Regions from separate parts of the Serratia sp. 25CWL12 genome, predicted to be linked through region 1. Evidence: predicted binding sites of a transcription regulator. Region 1 holds the regulator's gene; the other holds the start of a gene.
The links. The regulator sigma-54, encoded in region 1, starts transcription at its own class of promoters, with help from an activator protein. The targets are predictions, from matches to a motif close to GTTGGCACANNTTTCGCTNT.

Region 1 (7,782 bases):
ATGACCAGCAACCCGGAAAGTGCCATGGGTAAAGCTGCCGATGTCCACCTTTGCATCAAGATCCCGCAGGAAGCTTGTCCGCTGGGTTTGGCACCCACCACCAGTACCACCGCCACGCTGGTGATGGGGGATGCTTTGGCAGTCGCATTGCTGAAAGCCCGTGGATTTACGCCGGAGGATTTTGCCTTGTCTCATCCAGGGGGGGCTTTGGGGCGTCGTCTGTTGTTACGCGTTAGTGATATTATGCACACCGGTGATGAGATGCCACACGTCAGTGCAGAAGCTTCCTTGCGAGATGCCTTGCTGGAAATTACGCGTAAAAATATGGGTATGACTGCTGTCTGCAATGACCTGATGAAAATTGCTGGTATCTTTACTGATGGTGACTTACGTCGGGTGTTCGATATGGGTATTGATCTCAACAATGCCAAGATCGCTGATGTCATGACCTCAGGGGGTATTCGAGTGCGGCCAAACATGCTGGCGGTTGATGCGCTTAACCTGATGCAACAACGCCATATTACTGCAGTGCTGGTTGCTGATGGCGACCAATTGCTGGGTGTGGTACATATGCATGATATGCTGCGTGCTGGCGTCGTTTAATACAAGGAACGAACTGAATGAGTTTGGTTGAAACCTGCTACGGGCCGGTAACTGAAGACGTAATGGCTCGTGCCGGTAAGATCCGTATGCTGATTTGTGATGTTGACGGTGTACTATCAGATGGTTTTATCTATATGGGCAACCAGGGTGAAGAGCTGAAAGTCTTCAATGTGCGCGATGGCTACGGTATCCGCTGCCTGAAAACATCCGGTATCGAAGTGGCTATCATTACAGGTCGCTCAGCTAAACTGTTGGAAGACCGGGCAAAAACGCTGGATATTACACACCTGTATCAAGGGCAGTCCGATAAGCTTTTGGCCTTCCGGGAACTGTTGGATAAACTATCAATGGTGCCGGAAGAGATTGCTTATATTGGCGATGATCTGATCGACTGGCCGGTCATGGCCCAGGTAGGGTTGGCAGTGGCGGTGGCGGATGCTCATCCTCTGCTGTTGCCGCGGGCTCATTATGTCACCCGCATTGCGGGTGGGCGTGGGGCCGTTCGTGAATTGTGCGATTTGATCCTTCTGGCCCAAAACAAGCTGGAGGGCGCCAAAGGGCTGTCGATATGAGTAGAGCCAAATTGGGTATCACCCTTATTTTATTGGTGATTGTGCTGGCGTTGATCGGCTGGAATATGACTGAGGTTAGCCATGACAGTGGCACCATACCGGTTAATAATCAGATGCCGACTTATCAGAGTCAACATACGGTGACGGTGGTTTATAACCCAGAAGGTAAGTTGAGCTATAAACTGGTGGCAGAAGAGGTTAATCATTACACCGAGGATGAAGTAACCTGGTTTACTCAACCGGTGATGACGTTATTTGATACTAATGCGCTGGCTACTTGGTCAGTACGTGCAGATCGTGCCAAGTTGACCAAAGATCGTATGCTGTATCTGTATGGTAACGTTGAGGTGAACAGTTTGACGACGACCTCGCAATTGGAAAAAATCAAAACAGATAATGCGCAGATTAATCTGATAACCCAAGATGTTTCTTCCGATGATGAAGTGACGCTGTTCGGGGCGAATTTTACCTCTAACGGAATGAGAATGCGTGGCAATCTGCGGGAAAAAACCGCTGAGCTGATTGATAAGGTTAAGACCAACTATGAAATTCCAAGTAAAAACACAACTCCGTAATCTATTGATCGTCAGCCTGGTTTTAACCGCCAGCACGTCAGCATTGGCGTTGAAATCTGATGCTGATCAACCGATCAACATCAATTCGTTGAAACAGTCACTGGATATGCAAACCAATGTCAGCACCTTTACTGATGAGGTGGTGATCAGGCAAGGGACGATTGAGATCAAAGCCGATAAAGTGGTGGTGACTCGTCCTGACGGTGATCAGAACAAAACCTTTATTGAGGCGTTCGGTAACCCGGTCACCTTCCAGCAGATGCAGGACGATGGCAAACTGGTGAAAGGCCATGCGCAGAAAGTGCGTTATGATGTTGCAATTCAATTGGTGACACTGACGGGCAATGCCTTCCTTGAACAGCTTGACAGCAACGTTCAGGGGGATCGTATTACATACCTGGTGCAGCAACAACAGATGCAGGCGTTTAGCGATAAAGGCCGACGCGTGACCACCGTGTTGGTCCCATCACAGTTGCAAGACAAAAACGCTCAAAAGAAGAGTAACTAATCACCTATGGCAACACTCATCGCAGAAAATCTGGCGAAAGCCTATAAAGGCCGTAAAGTCGTTGAAGACGTCAGTCTGAAAGTGAAATCTGGCGAAATTGTCGGTCTATTAGGGCCAAATGGTGCAGGTAAAACCACCACATTTTATATGGTGGTCGGTATCGTTCAGCGTGATGCCGGGCGTATTGTGATCGATGACGAAGACATCAGTATTTTGCCGCTGCATGCTCGCGCCCGCCGTGGTATTGGCTACCTGCCTCAGGAAGCCTCAATCTTTCGTCGATTGAGTGTTTACAATAATTTGATGGCGGTGTTAGAGATCCGCTCTGACCTCACACATGAGCAGCGTGATGATCGTGCCGTTGAGTTGATGGAAGAGTTCCATATCTCTCATCTGCGTGACAACCTGGGCCAGTCACTCTCCGGTGGTGAACGCCGCCGGGTGGAGATAGCCCGGGCACTGGCTGCTAATCCCAAATTTATCTTGCTGGATGAACCTTTTGCGGGTGTTGACCCGATTTCTGTTATCGATATCAAAAAGATTATCGAGCACCTGCGCGACAGTGGCTTGGGCGTATTGATTACTGATCACAACGTACGTGAAACATTGGACGTCTGTGAACATGCTTATATCGTCAGCCAGGGCAAACTGATTGCGCATGGTACGCCGGACATTATTTTAGCGGATGAACAGGTGAAGCGCGTTTATCTGGGCGAAGAGTTCCGCCTTTAGATTGCAGTCGTCCGTCCACAGTTCGCTGCTAATGGAAATAAACAGAAGATTATGAAGCAAGGTTTGCAACTCAGGTTGAGCCAACAGCTGGCGATGACCCCTCAACTACAACAGGCGATACGCTTGTTGCAGCTGTCTACGCTTGAGCTTCAGCAAGAGATCCAACAGGCGTTAGAGAGCAACCCGCTGCTTGAACAGTTTGAGGATCAGCATCAGGAAATTGATGCGAAAGAAACCGTCGATACTGAAGAGATGGATACCAGCACGGCGCTGGAGCAAAAGGATATGCCCGAGGAGTTGCCGCTGGATGCCACTTGGGATGAAATCTATACGGCGGGCACCCCGTCTGGTACCGGTACCGATTATCGTGATGATGAATTGCCGGTCTATCAGGGGGAGACCACACAAACCTTGCAGGACTACCTGATGTGGCAGGTGGAACTGACGCCGTTCTCTGATACTGATGCCGCGATTGCTACCGCGATTGTTGATGCTGTTGACGATACTGGTTATCTCACCGTATCGCTGGACGATATTCTCGAGAGTATTGGTGATGATAATGTGGCGATGGATGAGATTGAGGCGGTATTGAAGCGCGTACAGCGTTTTGACCCAGTCGGCGTCGCCGCTCGTGATCTGCGTGACTGCCTGCTGATCCAGTTGTCGCAATATGCTAAAGAGACCCCCTATCTTGAACAAGCCCGGTTGATCATCAGTGAACATTTAGATTTACTGGCTAATCATGACTTTCGTAGCTTGATGCGAACAACTCGGCTAAAAGAAGATACACTAAAAGAGGTGATGGTGTTGATCCAGTCTCTTGAGCCGCGGCCAGGGCAGTCGATCAACACCGGCGAGTCAGAGTATGTAATCCCTGATGTGCTGGTGCGTAAGGGGCAAGACCAATGGTTGGTGGAACTTAATACAGATAGTATTCCACGTCTGAAAATCAACCAGCACTACGCGGCAATGGGCAACAGTGTACGTAATGATGCAGATGGCCAGTTTATACGCAGCAATCTGCAAGAAGCGAAATGGCTGATTAAAAGCCTGGAAAGCCGGAACGAAACACTGCTCAAGGTGACACGTTGTATTGTTGAGCAGCAGCAGGCGTTTTTTGAACAGGGCGACGAGTTTATGAAACCCATGGTACTGGCGGATATCGCTCAGGCTGTGGAGATGCATGAATCGACAATATCGCGCGTGACGACGCAGAAGTTTCTGCACAGTCCGCGTGGTGTTTTCGAGTTGAAATATTTCTTCTCCAGTCATGTGAATACCGATAGTGGCGGTGAAGCCTCTTCAACGGCAATCCGGGCGTTAGTGAAGAAATTAATTGCGGCGGAAAATCCCGCTAAGCCGCTTAGCGACAGCAAACTGGCTACAATGCTTTCCAAACAAGGGATCATGGTAGCTCGGCGTACTGTCGCCAAGTATCGAGAGTCTTTGTCCATCCCGCCGTCCAATCAACGTAAAAAGTTGGTTTGACCTCAATAGAGAAGGAAGACATTATGCAGCTCAACATTACCGGACACCACATCGAAATCACCGAACCTATGCGTGAGTTCGTCAATAATAAATTTGCCAAACTCGAACAGTATTTTGACCACATCAATCAGGTGTATGTCGTACTCAGTGTGGAAAAGGTGCAGCAGATTGCGGAAGCAACGGTGCATGTGAATGGCGGCGAGTTGCACGCCTCTTCGGAAAAAGAAGATATGTACGCCGCGATTGATTGCCTGATCGACAAATTGGCGCGTCAATTGAACAAACATAAAGACAAACTAAAACAATACTGACATTCTGGGCTACCACCGTCGTATGCGGTGGTGGCCCATATCGTAGCTGAGTTGGCTACATAACGACCATCGGCACCTTATCTACTACAACGGCTGGTGCTGATAAGCCATCAGGGTTAAATAGGCGAAAACTGTTTTATCACCGCAATCAAGTTCACTTTTTTACTGATAAGAGCGCGGAGTGAGGCAGTTTTAAGTGAAAATAAGATGAACAACGAAATAATGCAATTAAGCTCGGTGCTAAACATCGAGTGCACCAAAAGCTCGGTACACTGCACCAGCAAGAAGCGAGCTTTGGAGATTATCAGTGAATTGGCCGCGACTCAGCTTAACCTGCCTTCACAGGTGGTTTTTGATGCGGTTCTCACGCGGGAACGAATGGGCAGCACAGGGATTGGTAATGGTATCGCCATCCCGCATGGCAAACTGGAAGAAGACACGTTGCGAGCGGTAGGTGTTTTCATCCGTCTTGACCAACCTATTGCCTTTGATGCCATTGATAATCAACCGGTGGATCTCCTTTTTGCATTACTGGTCCCGGCGGATCAATGTAAAACTCATTTGCATACTTTGTCGCTGGTCGCCAAACGATTGGCTGATAAAACGGTGTGTCGCCGCTTGCGGACGGCGCAAAGTGATGAAGAACTGTACCAGATTATCACCGAGTAAACATAGGCAGAGACTTCCCGTATGGAAAGCGCCTGTATTGTTTATTAAACCTAACCGTGGTGTTACCACCACGCTAATGTCAGGGAGAGTTGCCACATGGTGCTGATGATAGTCAGCGGCCGTTCCGGTTCAGGAAAATCTGTCGCCTTGCGGGCGCTGGAAGACATGGGTTTTTACTGCGTTGATAACCTGCCAGTGGTACTGCTGCCACAGCTTGCCCAAACATTGGCTGAGCGCAATAGTTCTGCCGCGGTGAGTATTGACGTGCGTAATATGCCGGAATCGCCGGAAGTTTTTGAGTATGCGATGACTCAGTTGCCAGAGAGCTTCTCGCCGCAACTCCTTTTCCTCGATGCTGATCGTAACACCTTGATCCGTCGTTACAGTGATACTCGTCGTCTGCACCCACTCTCGGCTAAAAACCTGTCATTGGAAAGTGCCATTGATGAAGAAAATGATCTGCTGGAGCCATTACGTTCGCGCGCTGATCTGATCATTGATACCTCTGAAATGTCAGTTCACGAGTTGGCAGAGATGCTGCGTACCCGCCTGTTAGGTAAGCGTGAGCGGGAACTGACGATGGTATTTGAATCCTTCGGCTTCAAGCATGGCATTCCTATTGATGCGGATTATGTATTTGATGTACGTTTTCTACCCAATCCGCATTGGGATCCCAAACTGCGGCCGATGACCGGTCTGGATAAACCGGTGGCGGCGTTTCTTGATCGTCATACGGAAGTTCACAATTTTATCTATCAGACGCGCAGCTATCTGGAACAGTGGTTGCCGATGTTAGAGACCAATAATCGTAGCTATTTGACTGTAGCGATTGGTTGTACCGGGGGTAAGCACCGTTCGGTTTATGTGGCGGAACAACTGGCGGATTATTTTCGTTCGCGCGGTAAGAATGTGCAGTCACGTCACCGCACGCTGGAAAAGCGTAAGCAATGACGGTCAGGCAAACGGTAGAGATCAAAAATCGCTTGGGGATGCATGCGCGGCCTGCCATGAAGTTGTTTGAGTTAGTGCAGAGCTTTGATGCCGAAGTGTTATTACGTAATGACAGTGGGACAGAGGCAGAGGCCAGCAGCGTGATTGCGCTGCTGATGTTGGACTCTGCTCAGGGTCGCCATATTGAGATCGAAGCCAGCGGGCCAGAGGAACAGCAGGCCTTGGCGGCGGTCATTGAACTGTTTAATTCCGGTTTTGATGAAGATTAACCTCCGTTATCAATGTTTGCTCTTTGTTGTTTATCTCTGATATTGACTTCTAGAGCTTGAGGTATGACAGGTATAAGGTGACGAACATGGCTTCAAGCCTGATGATTACCAACCGGCAAACCTGGTTTGGTCATGGCACTATCCAGCGTTTGATTCCGTTGCTGCGCAGTGAGCCGCAGCCAACATTACTTTTCACCTGCCGTTCATTTCTTAATGGGCCTATTTATGGCTCATTGGCGGATACACTGGCACCATGCTTAGTCGGTAGTGAGATTGTCGCTCATGAAGCCTCACCCCAGGAGATCGACCAATGGGTTACGCGCTGGCGTGGAAAAGTGCAGCGCGTGGTGGCCATTGGTGGCGGGAGCGTGCTTGATGCTGCCAAGGCGTTCTCTGCGCTGATCGAACATCCTTTACCGACCCTACGTTATATGGAGAAGGTCGGGGATAGCCAAATCAGTGGTGCCACATTGCCATTAATCGCCGTTCCTACCACCGCCGGTACCGGGAGTGAGGTCACGCAAAATGCGGTGATTACCGATACCGAGATCAGCAAAGTGAAAGCCTCTTTGCGGCACGCCAATTTTGTCCCCCAAGTGGCGATCCTTGACCCCGAACTGTTAACAGGGACACCAGATAACCTATTGGCCTGTTGTGGCATTGATGCTTTCACGCATCTGTTGGAGTCTTATCTCTCTGACAAGGCCAGTAACTGGTCTCGAGAGATGTCGCTGGTGGGTATCCGTCACTTTCTGTCGGCCTGGCCTGATCTGAATCGGAGTGATAAAGCGCGAGAGGCGATGATGCAGGCTTCCTATCTTGGTGGTTTGACGCTGAGCATGGCAGGGTTGGGGGTGATCCATGGTATTGCTGGCGAGATCGGCGCCCTGCGAGATTATCACCATGGGCAGGTGTGTGGGCGTTTACTGCTACCTTTTCTTGAACTGCTGGCTGAAAGTGCACACCCGCAACAGCGCCTGTTAATGGCGGAGCTGGCCTTGCGATTGTTTCCACAACAGCAGGGTGCTCCAGAACGTTACCTGAGTGACTTTATCATCCACCATGCCATTGCTCCTTTCTGGCAGCAGGACCTTCCTCTCAGCC
Region 2 (7,782 bases), 450 kb from region 1:
ACAGGGAGAAAAAAGGAAAAGCACAGATCATGCGGCAGAAATAGGAAAATAACTCAGGGCGCAATATGCGCCCTAAGCATCGGAGGTTAAACCTCTTTAGAAGTACGGCTCGCGCGTCTGCGATCGTTTTCCGTCAAGTGACGCTTACGGATACGAATTGAGGTAGGTGTCACTTCGACCAGTTCATCATCATCAATGAACTCCAGTGCTTGCTCCAGAGACATCTTGATAGCAGGAACCAGTGTCGTCGCTTCATCCGTACCAGAAGCACGCATGTTGGTCAGTTTTTTACCGGTCAGGCAGTTAACCGTCAAGTCGTTAGAGCGTGAGTGAATACCGATGATCTGGCCTTCGTACACTTCAGCACCATGACCCAGGAACAGCTTGCCACGATCTTGCAGGCTGTACAGGGCAAAGGCGACGGCTTTACCTTGACCATTGGAAATCAATACACCGTTCTGACGCTGACCCACTTCACCTGGACGCACATCGTCGTAGTGGCTGAAGGTGGAATACAGCAGACCGGTACCGGAGGTCATGGTCATAAACTCGTTACGGAAACCGATCAAACCACGGCTTGGGATCACATAGTCCAGACGTACACGGCCTTTACCATCGGGATCCATATTTTTCAGGTCAGCTTTACGCTCACCCATCGCCTGCATCACCGAACCTTGATGCTGCTCTTCAATATCCAGTGTGACGTTTTCGAACGGCTCTTGTTTGCGACCATCGATTTCACGGAAGATAACTTTCGGACGTGAAACCGCCAGTTCAAAACCTTCACGACGCATATTTTCGATCAACACCGATAAGTGCAGCTCACCACGGCCTGAAACACGGAATGCATCCGCATCTTCAGTTTCTTCAACACGCAGCGCAACGTTATGTACCAGCTCTTTCTGCAGGCGCTCAAGGATTTGACGAGAAGTAACGTACTTACCTTCTTTACCACAGAATGGAGAGGTGTTGACGTTAAAGAACATGGTGACGGTAGGCTCATCAACAGACAATGCTGGCAACGCTTCAACCGCATTCACATCACAAATGGTGTCGGAGATATTCAACTCACCCAGACCGGTGATCGCAATAATGTCACCTGCTTCAGCAACACTCGCTTCGATACGCTCCAAGCCCATATGAGTCAGCACTTTACCAACTTTACCACTACGGGTTTTGCCATCACTGTCGATAACGGTGATTTGCTGGTTAGGCTTCACTTTGCCGCGCTTGATACGGCCGATGCCGATAACACCCACGTAGTTGTTATAATCCAGTTGAGAGATTTGCATCTGGAATGGGGCATCCTGCTCAACCTGAGGAGCAGCTACGTGATCAACAATGGCCTGATACAACGGGGTCATATCTTCAGACATCTCGTTATAGTCAGTACCTGCGATCCCCAGCAATGCTGATGCATAGATAATCGGGAAATCGAGTTGTTCGTCGGTTGCATCCAGATTAACGAACAGATCAAAAACCTGATCCACCACCCAATCAGGGCGCGCACCAGGACGATCGACCTTATTAATCACCACGATCGGTTTCAGACCATTGGCGAAGGCTTTCTTGGTCACAAAACGGGTTTGCGGCATTGGGCCATCCATTGCATCCACAACCAGCAGCACCGAGTCAACCATCGACATCACACGCTCAACCTCACCACCAAAGTCGGCGTGCCCTGGGGTATCGACGATATTGATACGATAGTCTTTCCAATTAATGGCGGTATTTTTTGCGAGAATGGTAATCCCACGCTCTTTCTCCAAATCGTTGGAGTCCATTACTCGTTCAGTTGCTTCCTCACGCTCTCCGAAGGTACCGGATTGTTGTAGCAGCTTGTCAACCAGGGTAGTTTTCCCATGGTCAACGTGGGCAATAATGGCGATATTACGCAAATTTTCGATCACAGCTTTGCCTCAGGCATTAGAAATAGCGCGCTATTGTACACGTATTAAGCGAGGGACTAAACAAGATCACAACACTCTCTTATAAACAACTGTGTCTAGACTGGTTTGTGATCACATTCACGATGAAAAATTCAACAATTGGACACATTTCGCCCCGTTGTAGTGCCCCATTTCACCTTTTTTGCACCACATTAGTGCATCCCATCACTAATGGTGCATACTGCAGAGAGGCAAAAACCGCGCTAACAGGCGATTATTGCGCCATTAAAAAGTTGGCACGGTTTTCGCTTAATCTAGATCATCGAGCGAAATCCGTCAGGTTACACAGATTCGTTCCACCACGACAATGATAAATCCGGGAGAGTTAAGTATGTCCGCTGAACACGTTTTGACGATGCTGAATGAGCATGAAGTGAAATTCGTAGACCTGCGTTTCACTGATACCAAAGGTAAAGAACAGCACGTTACCATCCCTGCTCATCAGGTAAATGCCGACTTCTTCGAAGAAGGTAAAATGTTTGACGGCTCCTCAATCGGTGGTTGGAAAGGTATCAACGAATCTGACATGGTGCTGATGCCGGATGCCAGCACCGCCGTTTTAGATCCTTTCTTTGAGGAGTCCACGCTGATTATTCGCTGTGACATCCTTGAACCTGGCACCATGCAAGGCTACGACCGCGACCCACGTTCCATTTCTAAGCGTGCAGAAGACTTCCTGCGCTCTTCTGGTATTGCTGATACCGTGCTCTTTGGGCCAGAACCAGAGTTCTTCCTGTTCGATGATGTTCGTTTCGGTAGCAGCATCCGCGGTTCCCATGTCAGCATCGACGACATTGAAGGTGCCTGGAACACCAGCACCAAATACGAAGGCGGCAACAAAGGTCATCGCCCAGCAGTTAAAGGCGGTTACTTCCCAGTGCCCCCAGTTGACTCGTCACAGGACATCCGTTCTACCATGTGTTTGACCATGGAGGAGATGGGGCTGGTAGTTGAAGCACATCACCACGAAGTGGCAACTGCTGGTCAGAATGAAGTGGCTACCCGCTTCAATACCATGACCAAGAAAGCTGACGAAATCCAAATCTACAAATATGTCGTACACAACGTGGCTCACGCCTTTGGCAAAACCGCGACATTTATGCCAAAACCGATGTTCGGCGATAACGGCTCTGGGATGCACTGCCACATGTCGTTGGCCAAGAACGGTAATAACCTGTTCGCTGGCGACAAATACGGCGGTTTGTCTGAAATTGCACTGTTCTATATTGGTGGCATTATCAAGCATGCTAAAGCGATTAACGCCTTGGCTAACCCAACCACCAACTCTTACAAGCGTCTGGTCCCTGGCTATGAAGCACCGGTGATGCTGGCTTACTCTGCCCGTAACCGTTCTGCCTCCATCCGTATCCCGGTGGTAGCCAGCCCGAAAGCACGCCGTATCGAAGCGCGTTTCCCAGATCCAGCGGCTAACCCTTACCTGTGCTTTGCCGCACTGCTGATGGCCGGCCTGGATGGCATTATCAACAAGATCCATCCTGGCGATGCCATGGACAAAAACCTGTATGACCTGCCACCAGAAGAAGAAGCTGAAATTCCAAAAGTTGCAGGTTCACTGGATGAAGCCATGGCTGCACTGAATGAAGACCGTGAATTCCTGACCCGTGGTGGGGTATTCACTGACGACGCTATCGATGCCTACATCGAACTGCGTAAAGAAGAGATGGATCGTGTTCGTATGACGCCACACCCAGTTGAATTTGAACTGTACTACAGCGTTTAAGTCATACCCGCGCGATCTATGGATCGCGCGTCTTACTCTATTTTCCCGTTTTTTTGTTGCCGTGGAAACTTTTCGCCCATCTTCTGATGGGCTTTTTTCGCCACGCTATGTTCTGCAAAACGGTTTCATACCCCAACAGTCAGAAATAATGTAGGATTAAGTGCACTAAAAAAGTGCAGAAAAGTGCTTTACCCGATAGATTCTAAGCTGCAACTCAATAGTAATCAGACAACAGATTGACTAACTGCTGATTTAAACAGCACTTGCGCTGGCCCCAAGGGTGAGCATCAATAATCAGATTCACCATCCTCTGGAATTTGCTCTGCCAGGTAACAGAGGGGCAAGGATATGTATGGCAACTGATAAGCTACCCGATGCAGGGCAAATCCTTAACTCTCTTATCAACAGTATTCTGCTGTTGGATGACCGATTAGCCATTCGTTACGCCAATCCCGCAGCACAACAGTTACTGGCGCAAAGTTCTCGTAAACTGTTCGGTACCCCATTACCGGATTTACTGAGCTATTTCTCACTAAACATCGAGACGATGCGTGAGAACCTCAATAGTGGCCAGGGTTTTACCGATAACGAAGTCACCCTGGTTATCGACAGTCGCGCACATATTCTCTCCTTAACGGCGCAGGTTTTACCTGAGGGTTTTATCCTGATGGAGCTGGCACCCATGGATAATCAACGCCGCCTAAGCCAGGAGCAATTGCAGCATGCTCAACAGGTCGCCGCGCGTGATTTAGTCCGCGGGTTGGCCCATGAAATCAAAAATCCATTGGGTGGCCTGCGCGGTGCAGCACAGTTGCTAGCCAAGGCTCTGCCCGACCCGGTATTGACGGAATACACCAAGGTGATAATTGAACAAGCTGACCGGCTGCGTAACCTGGTGGATCGCCTGCTTGGGCCACAACGCCCAGGACAATACGTTACCCAAAGTATTCACCAGGTGGTGGAGAGAGTTTGCCAGTTGGTGTCATTGGAAAAGCCAGATAATGTCACGTTGATACGGGATTACGACCCCAGTCTGCCAGAGCTGGCACATGACCCAGAACAAATTGAGCAAGTACTGCTCAATATCACCCGTAATGCCCTGCAGGCGCTAAGTGAACGCGGTGGCACCATTACGCTGCGCACCCGTACTGCATTTCAAACAACGCTGCATGGCAACCGCCACCGATTAGTGGCTCGCATCGATATTGAAGATAACGGCCCCGGTGTCCCGGCACAACTGCAGGATACCCTGTTCTATCCCATGGTGAGTGGTCGTGAAGGGGGTACCGGCCTGGGACTCTCCATTGCCCGTAGTCTTATCGATCAACATGGCGGGAAAATTGAATTTAACAGTTGGCCAGGGCATACCGAATTCTCGGTTTACCTGCCTATTTGTAAGTAGAGGTCTGTATGCAACAAGGGATAGCCTGGATTGTCGATGATGATAGCGCCATCCGCTGGGTGCTTGAACGGGCGCTAACAGGAACCGGTATCAGTTGTACCACTTTCGACAATGGCAACGCAGTATTGAGCGCATTGGCAACACAAACCCCAGATGTGTTGTTGTCGGATATCCGCATGCCAGGGATGAATGGCCTGGCCCTGCTCAAGCAAATAAAACTGCACCATCCCCTGCTTCCTGTCATCATCATGACAGCGCATTCAGATCTGGATGCAGCAGTCAGTGCCTATCAGGAAGGCGCGTTTGATTATCTGCCAAAACCCTTTGATATTGATGAAGCGGTAGCGTTGGTAGAACGAGCCATCAGCCACTATCAGGAACAACAACAGCCTGTCCGCCCGCCACCCACCAGCGATCCCGTGGCGGATATTATTGGTGAAGCACCTGCCATGCAGGATGTATTCCGTATTATTGGCCGCCTATCACGCTCATCCATCAGTGTCCTGATTAATGGTGAGTCAGGTACCGGTAAAGAGCTGGTCGCCCATGCGTTGCATCGCCATAGTCCGCGAGCTAAGTTGCCCTTTATTGCCCTCAATATGGCTGCCATCCCGAAAGATCTCATTGAATCAGAGCTATTCGGTCACGAAAAAGGGGCATTTACCGGTGCCAATCAGATCCGTCAGGGGCGTTTTGAGCAGGCGGATGGCGGGACGCTGTTCCTGGATGAGATTGGTGATATGCCACTGGATGTGCAAACTCGCCTGTTACGCGTATTAGCTGATGGTCAATTTTACCGTGTAGGTGGTTATGCACCGGTAAAGGTGGATGTTCGTATCATTGCCGCGACCCACCAAAACCTGGAACTGCGCGTGCAGGAAGGTCGGTTTCGCGAGGATCTGTTTCACCGCCTGAATGTGATCCGCGTACATCTGCCACCATTACGGGAACGCCGTGAGGATATCCCACGCCTGGCTCGCTATTTTCTGCAAGTTGCCGCGAAGGAGCTGGGGGTTGAGGTAAAAAACCTGCACCCGGAAACTGAAGCCGCTCTCACTCGCCTGCCTTGGTCTGGTAATGTTCGTCAGCTAGAAAACACCTGCCGCTGGCTGACGGTGATGGCCGCTGGGCAAGAGGTATTGGTTCAGGATCTGCCCAGTGAACTCTTTGACACCACGCCCGCTGAATCCGCTAATCATAACCAGCCGGTCAACTGGGTAACGCTGTTGGCGCAATGGGCCGACCACGCGCTACGTTCGGGTCATCAAAACCTGTTATCTGAAGCACAACCAGAAATGGAACGTGCGCTGCTCACTACCGCCCTGCGATACACCCAAGGACATAAGCAGGAAGCGGCTCGCTTACTGGGATGGGGTAGAAATACCTTAACGCGTAAGCTGAAAGAGTTGGGAATGGAATAAGAGCCCACAATGCATGATTAAAAACACCATAGATGATTAAAAACGCAATCAAGCGCACAAAAAATCGGCAAAAATAGTCTTTACAGGACCAGTGACAGCAGTATGATCGGGTCACAAATTCCGGAGGCTTGTGATGCTGGATTCATTTATCGTTTTTATTACTCAAGGGGCAGACGTCAGTTCTGCCGTCAGCCATACACCGCTGACCGCCGTGGCCGCTTTACTGTGTGCCACCCTGATCAATTTCTTCAGTTAAAAAACAGCCACCATAGCAGCGGCTGTTTTATACCTGTAGCCATTCAAGCGGCAGAAAGATTAACTGCAGCTTGAATAAGCTTGGGTTGAAATATTAGATAACGCGTGAAAACTGTTGAGCACGCGCCTGTTTGCGCAGATAAATATCAAAGCACATGCAAATATTTCGGATCAACAAGCGCCCACGTGGTGTCACACGAATCCCTTGATCATTGCGCTCCACCAGGCCATCACGTTCAAAGGGGGCCAGTAATAACAAGTCAGGCGCAAAATAATCAGCAAACTCGATGCCATGTAATTGCTCAATGGGTTGATAATCGAGCTGGAAATTACAGATCAGTGTTTTAATCACATCACGGCGCAAACAGTCGTCCGGTGTCATTGTCAGGCCACGCCATAAAGCATTACCGCTCTCTTCCACCTGCGCGTAATACGTTTTCAGCTCTTTTTGGTTCTGCGCGTAACTATCGCCCAGCATACTGATGGCGGAAACCCCCAACCCCAGGAGATCGCTTTCTCCTTGTGTGGTGTATCCCTGGAAATTACGATGCAATTTGCCTTCACGTTGGGCGATAGCCAGCTCATCATTGGGTCGAGCAAAGTGATCCATACCAATAAACTGGTAGCCTGACTCGGTCAGTGAAGTGATAGTTTGTTGCAGAATATCCAGCTTTTGTTGCGCACTCGGCAAGTCAGCATCTTTTATTTTGCGTTGAGCAGGGAACAGATTAGGTAAATGGGCGTAATTAAACACACTTAAACGATCCGGATTCAACTCTGCTACGCGCTGTAAAGTAAAAGCAAAACTCTCTGGGGTCTGCTTTGGCAGGCCATAGATCAGATCGATATTGGTGGAATTGAACCCTAGCGACTTGGCCCGAGCGATCAGGGCAAAAATAAACGCTTCATCCTGCTCACGGTTAACCAGACGTTGCACTTCCTTGTTAAAATCCTGTACCCCCATACTCAAACGGTTAAAACCTTCATCACGCAGGTGGTCCAGCACATCCAGTT

Region 2: a site for sigma-54 is predicted at 2,182-2,201, ahead of glnA (glutamate--ammonia ligase). Genes of this name have one in related genera too.

Annotation. Positions count from the first base shown of each region.
Region 1 is NZ_CM147698.1:148,187-155,968, forward strand. It holds gene kdsD (arabinose-5-phosphate isomerase KdsD) at 1-603, shown strand, start outside; gene kdsC (3-deoxy-manno-octulosonate-8-phosphatase KdsC) at 621-1,175, shown strand; gene lptC (LPS export ABC transporter periplasmic protein LptC) at 1,172-1,750, shown strand; gene lptA (lipopolysaccharide ABC transporter substrate-binding protein LptA) at 1,719-2,258, shown strand; gene lptB (LPS export ABC transporter ATP-binding protein) at 2,265-2,990, shown strand; gene rpoN (RNA polymerase factor sigma-54) at 3,042-4,478, shown strand; gene hpf (ribosome hibernation promoting factor) at 4,502-4,789, shown strand; gene ptsN (PTS IIA-like nitrogen regulatory protein PtsN) at 4,997-5,458, shown strand; gene rapZ (RNase adapter RapZ) at 5,555-6,409, shown strand; gene npr (PTS phosphocarrier protein NPr) at 6,406-6,678, shown strand; gene ACX9GV_RS00685 (iron-containing alcohol dehydrogenase) at 6,765-7,782, shown strand, end outside.
Region 2 is NZ_CM147698.1:4,227,912-4,235,693, reverse strand. It holds gene typA (ribosome-dependent GTPase TypA) at 87-1,910, opposite strand; gene glnA (glutamate--ammonia ligase) at 2,281-3,690, shown strand; gene glnL (nitrogen regulation protein NR(II)) at 4,043-5,092, shown strand; gene glnG (nitrogen regulation protein NR(I)) at 5,101-6,513, shown strand; gene ACX9GV_RS18435 (YshB family small membrane protein) at 6,647-6,769, shown strand; gene hemN (oxygen-independent coproporphyrinogen III oxidase) at 6,863-7,782, opposite strand, start outside.